Regions from separate parts of the Thalassotalea sp. PLHSN55 genome, predicted to be linked through region 2. Evidence: predicted binding sites of a transcription regulator. Region 2 holds the regulator's gene; the other holds the start of a gene.
The links. Region 2 encodes LexA, which represses DNA repair genes until DNA is damaged. Its sites were predicted from a motif close to TACTGTATNNNNATACAGTA; they were not measured.
Positions count from the first base shown of each region.

Region 1 (3,217 bases), on a different contig from region 2:
CTTCCACCTCTTCAATTTAACTTGATGTTTTTCAATCAATATTTATGCCAATCGTTTGGTTAACGATTAAAGTGATTTAAAAATAATGATTAACAATGTGGAGACATTTTAACCAACAGCGCATAACAACACTGCTACAAGGTGTTTCAGCCTCGTTAATATTTGTAACCTAAAAATTGAAGGATATCGCGTATTTTTAAAGAAAGTGGAATGAAATTACCACGTTAGATCCGCTTGATGGGCTTTTAGCCAATTTTTTGCCGCTTTTACATTTGGATAAAACTGAGCAACTAATTGCCAGAAATGACTGGAGTGATTTAAATACTGCAAATGACAAAGTTCATGAATAATAACGTAATCAATAACAGACGTTGGCGCCATCATTAATAGGTAATTAAAACTCAGTTCTTTTTTGCTATTGCAACTGCCCCAGCGCGCTTTGTACTTTTTAATTTGATAACGCTGAGGAAACAACTGCGTTATTTGGCTAAGTTCATCTAACCTTTGCGGTATATAGGCTTTTCCCAATGTCAGTAACCAAGCTTCAAACGCTTGGGCGATTTTTTGGTGAAGTGTATCCTCACTTGCTAATTGATATTTATATTCAAGGACAATCGATAAACTATCTAAGCTTTCAGTGACACTAGGCTGGCTAGCAAATTCAATAGCAAGGCTTTTTTGTACGCCTTTAATCCATATTCGGCTGCCATGTTCAAACTGAATTAACGGCGCTTTATTTTGTTGTTCTGTTTGTTTTTGCTTTAACCAAGTCGCTTTTGCTTCAACAATAGCGGCAATATCTTGCTCGCTGACATAATAAGGAGCGCGCACAAAAATAGCGCCTTGCTTAACTTGCAAGCCAACCGTTTTTCTTTTTGCACTGCGAATAAGCTGGTAGTTTAGCGACATCAAATAATAAGTAGATAAACAGTGATTACACTAATTACGCAACGTCTTTAGTCTCTGTTTTTTCAACCGCTTTTACTTTTGCCTTAGGCGCAGGTTTCGCTTTTTTAGCTTGTAATGCAACTAACACGTCTTCACGATGTTGAGCGAGGAAAATGCTTAACTCTTCCGTCATGGTTTCGGTTAGTTCAATAGGTGAGCTTTCAAACATCGCCGTTAGGTTATCAGCCATATCGAGCATCTTGTCATATTCATCAGCACTTTTTTTATCCATGAACGTTTGAACCTCTACACCTTGCCTAATTACTACAAATCGACTTTCAACTGCCATTAGTTTTCCTCACCAAACCCGCTTTATTTATCATAAATAAAGCACTTAACTGTATAAAACATCAGTATCATAACAAGCATCTTGGTAAATTCCAAGTTTATCACCTGTATTTCATCTTAAGACAAATAACCGCTTTAACTGCTTTTTTATGTCTAAATATCTACAGATGTAAAACATCATTACAACAAAGATCGGGGGGATATTTCCAGAGTTGATGAATAACAACAAGATAGAGATCAATAAAAGCGGCGAACAAATATATTCATTTACATTCATCACCGGCAAATTAACACTTTTCTTTAAAAAACCTTCCATGATGAAAGTGCGTGCAGTGCTTGAACGCTTATAAAAATTGTTCGTATATCATTAATGGAGAGATGTCATGAAAACAGTAAAAGCCACAACATTAGCAGTAATAACCAGCGCCCTTTGTTTAGCAGGAACCAGCTTTACCAGCTCAGCCATGGACGAATATGTAGAGTCCGCCCTGATCAATGTCTGTAAGTCGGCCATGAGTAACAGTGTTATCCGTTACAACAAAACGATTAAAGGCTACCGTTTAAAAAATAAAACCGTTGCCCTTAAAGTAATGTGTAACGGCGACGATATTATCACCTTCGCCGAAAAACATAATGCTGATAAAACCGCAGCACGAATGTCAAAAGCGCTTGGTCAGGTGCAAATTAGCGACTTAGCGTTAGTACAAAAACAGTCGGTTACTTTTTAAACCAACACAAATAGTAAATTTGCTTAACCAGCTTGCAGTTATTAATCACAGCGAATCAACTCTCATTTTGTGGTAGAGAGTTGCATTGCTATTTCATATAGAGTGTTTATTAAATTTTACGTACTCTGAAAGTGCGGCCTTTCATTTTACCTTCTGATAACTTTTTCAGCGCTGGCTTTAATACTTTGCGCTCAACAGCAACATAAGCCCAGTTATCAAACATTTGTATTTTGCCAACTTGCTTACCTTCAATGCCACCTTTGCCAGTTAGTGCACCTAAGATATCACCCGGGCGAACTTTTTGTTTTTTACCACCATCAATTTGCAACGTGGTTACTTTCGGTTGATACGGTGAATGATCAAGCACGTCTGTTGATGGTAAAATATCTGGCGTAATGGTTTTATCTAAATAATCTTCCAGTAAGCCAACTTTATAACTTTCTTTTTCAGAATATAATGAACAAGCAATGCCCTTGCTGCCTGCACGCCCCGTTCGACCAATACGATGAACATGAACTTCACTATCACGTGCAATATGGTAGTTAATAACCATGTCTAACGAGTCGATATCTAAGCCGCGGGCTGCCACATCGGTTGCCACTAATATCGCAGCACTTTTGTTAGCAAAACGCACTAAGGTTTGATCGCGATCGCGCTGTTCCAGATCGCCATGAAGTGCCACGACACTGAAGCCGTAATTATGCAACCTATCGGCTAGTTCTTGCGTTTCACGCTTAGTATTACAAAAGATCACCGACGACTCGGGTTGATGTTCAAGTAATAACAAACGTACCGCCAAAGAGCGCGCTTCATCGTGATGTTCAACCTGATAAAACTTTTGCTCAATACTGCTATTATCATGGCTTGATTTTGCTTCCACCATAACAGGTTTAACCATAATACGCTGCGCAATCGATTGGATTTGTTTCGGGTAAGTGGCACTAAATAATAAGGTTTGACGGTTCATCGGAGTTTTATCAACAATTAAGTCAATTGCTGATTGAAAACCCATTTCTAACATGCGATCCGCTTCATCAAGCACTAGCATTTCAACATCGTCTAGGCGTAAAGTGCCTTTGCCAAGGTGATCTTCAATTCTTCCTGGGGTGCCGACAATAATATGAGCACCATGCTCAAGCGATCCTACTTGCGGACCAAAAGGCATACCGCCACATAACGTTAATACTTTAATGTTATGAATCGTGCGCGCTAGGGTACGAATTTCTTTGGCAACTTGGTCGGCCAATTCACGT
Region 1 covers NZ_JBPDIH010000002.1:399,484-402,700, forward strand. Annotated here, with positions in the region: gene ACRRSQ_RS04890 (M48 family metallopeptidase) at 217-909, opposite strand; gene ACRRSQ_RS04895 (YebG family protein) at 944-1,237, opposite strand; gene ACRRSQ_RS04900 (DUF3718 domain-containing protein) at 1,620-1,964, shown strand; gene dbpA (ATP-dependent RNA helicase DbpA) at 2,074-3,217, opposite strand, start outside.
Region 1: ACRRSQ_RS04895 (YebG family protein) is a predicted target of LexA. The motif match lies at 1,285-1,304, and genes of this name have one in related genera.

Region 2 (3,217 bases):
TTTGCTACATCATAATCATCAAGATCGGAAATATTAAATTTCCCGATACCAAGGCGTGATAGAACAATCGCATGATCGCCGCCTACGCCTCCAAGCCCACCAATTGCAACACGGGTATTACGCAGTATTTGTTGCTCGTCTCTCGTTACCCAACCGATATTACGAGAGAAAGCTTCTTCGTAGTTAAACATAGCAATCCTTTAGAAAAATAGCTTAAGAGTAAACTATTTTATCGTTGTTATTTAAAAAATAGATATTGCCAAAACATGCGACTAAGGTGTAATTAACTTAATATCTGGCAAGTTGAATTCTGCATTATTTGAAAATTTTCTTAATGAAATTTGAGAAGCGAGGTCATCATATAAAATCGCATAAAGCTTCTTTATTTCATCATTTAGTTCAGTGTCGAATTTCTCTCGAGCGAGAAAAAACATCGCGCGCTGGCCGTGATAATTCATTTCGTCACCAATTTGCTCAAAGGGCAAGCCAAAACGAATTAGACGTCGATTTAATCTCGGCTCCATCATTACAACAAGACCGACATGATTAAAAATTGTAGCCATAGCTAAGCCACTTAAATATAGACCCATCGCAATATTAGGGAAGTTACGTCTTTCCTCGGGACTATACATGTTGTCCATATTAACGTCGTTTAATACGAAAGGAACTTGCTTTTCCTTTTCACGACGCCTAAACGAAGCAAGTACGGCTAATCGTGAAATTTCACCGAAGCCACCACGTGGTAAAGTTGTTGTGTCTAATACTTCTGTTTTTGCACTACTTAAACAATGCTCTTCAAAAGGCAACTTTTTTTCGGGATCTTCAGCTGGTGGGATAACTAATCTAATACACCCTGCAAATACCCCAGTTCTTCGGTGTTCTAATAAACAGTGATAGGCATATTTATCACATTCATCAGATTCCATATGCAATGGGTTTGGTTCTTCCCAGCCAAGCTCTTCACTATATACACCATAACGAATTTTATATGCTTCTTGCTGGAGTTCCTTGGTGCTTGCAAATTTTATTTTGAAATACTGATTGAAGTTTTCAGCAATAGAATAAGAACTCATGTTTCCCTCAATATCAATTGGTAAAAATAACAGCCAATATGTACGAATATGTAACTTTAGGTCATCTCTTACTAATAATATACTAGTAACTCAATATTTTCCTTTATATTTAAATACTTTTTTGATGTTACTAATGAGAAAAAATACGAAAGCTCTCTATAGCTTACTGTTTGAAACTAAAGAGGTTAGTTAGTTTGGTGTCGTTACAAAATAAAAGTCATGTCTTTCATTTATAAAAGGTGTATTAGTTAAAAACAGCGCCAATAGTTGTGTAAAATTTCGTTTTACACAATGTTAAGCTTGCCTTTATTAAAAGGCTGTATACAATAACAGGTATACTGTTCATATTTACAGGCAAATATAATGACTGAGCTTAAACCATTAACCCCCCGTCAACAGCAGATTTTTGATCTAATAAAAGAAAAAATATCAGCTACAGGTATGCCGCCAACTCGTGCAGAAATAGCTGATTTTTTTGGTTTTAAGTCAGCTAATGCTGCGGAAGAACACTTAAAAGCGTTAGCCAAAAAAGGTTATATTGAAATGTTGCCTGGCACGTCACGTGGGATTCGCCTAGCTGAAGAATTCATTGAAGAAGAGGGGTTGCCACTTATCGGCAGAGTCGCTGCTGGTGAACCAATATTGGCGCAAGAGCATGTTGAAGAAAATTATAAAATTGATGGTAACTTATTTCGTCCTTCAGCAGACTATTTACTTCGGGTAAATGGTGAAAGTATGAAGGATATCGGTATTTTGGATGGTGACCTGTTAGCGGTTCATCAAACCAGTGATGTGCAAAACGGGCAAGTTATTGTGGCAAGAGTTGAAGATGACGTTACCGTGAAGCGATTCAAGCGTGAAGGTAATGTTGTTTATTTACACGCCGAAAATGAAGATTTCTCTCCAATTGTTGTTGATCTAGCGAGCCAAAGTTTCAATGTTGAAGGGATCGCCGTTGGGGTTATTCGCTCTGCCGATTGGATGTAAACATATCTAAATTTTATTATTTCAGCTTTAACTAAGATATTTTTCCTCAACTTAAATGATAAGCCTAGAAAAACAGAGTCTTAAATACGACATAATTTATGTCGTATTTTTTGTTTTTGTCTCCGCCAATACTCTCGTTATTTTCAATAAATTGTTGTTTATTTAATCAGCTCAACACTAGAGCCCTCTTCGCCTGAAGCAAATTTTTTGTGATTTTTATCACGAATATATATGTCCGTTTTTATTCGTTCCTAGAGTAGATACTCTATTGATATCACAGGTTTTTTTGTTGATCTATGTCATAAAAAAACTAGACCTTGAATAAAATTTAAGTAATTCTAGTACAGCAAATAGACAAAATGATAATAAGAAAATAGAAGAAAGCGTGGTGTAAATGCGTGGTTTCTACCTTACGTTGGAAATAATAATAAGAAAACCAAACAGAACCAATATAAGTAATTAAGTTGTTTGCTTCAAAACGTTCTGTTTTGCTTTTACAAGCAGAAGGAGATGTTGAGTGAAGAGATGTAACCAGGTTTGGTTGCTACTAGGAATGTTATTTTCTAGTTCAGCTTGGGCCGACATGCAGTTAAATTTAACAAAGGGCGCAACAGATATTAGCAGGGAGGTTTATGACCTGCATATGATGGTGATGTACATTTGTACTGCTATTGGTCTTGTTGTATTTGGCGCAATGTTTTGGTCGATGATTTTTCATCGAAAATCTAAAGGGGTAAAACCAGCCACTTTTCATGAAAGTACTAAGGTCGAGATCCTCTGGACCGCAATTCCGATTGTCATCTTAATTGCCATGGCAGTGCCTGCCACGAGTACATTAATTGAGATGGAAAATAATGACGATTCAGATGTTACTATTCAAATTACTGGCTCGCAGTGGAAATGGCACTATAAGTACTTTGACCAAGATATAGAATTCTATTCAGTGCTTTCAACCCCTAGAGAGCAATACGAAAATCAAGTAAGTGATAACGCTGAAAAGGGCGAGCACTACTTACTTGAAGTTGATAAACCTCTTGTTATTCCTGTTAATAAAAAAGTTCGATTCTTAATTACCTCAGACGATGTTATTCACTCTTGGTGGGTGCCAGCTTTTGCGGTTAAGCAAGATGCTAATCCAGGCTTTATTAATGAGGCTT
Region 2 covers NZ_JBPDIH010000003.1:81,818-85,034, reverse strand. Annotated here, with positions in the region: gene ACRRSQ_RS06295 (ThiF family adenylyltransferase) at 1-191, opposite strand, end outside; gene ACRRSQ_RS06290 (PEP-CTERM/exosortase system-associated acyltransferase) at 273-1,073, opposite strand; gene lexA (transcriptional repressor LexA) at 1,437-2,060, shown strand; gene coxB (cytochrome c oxidase subunit II) at 2,614-3,217, shown strand, end outside.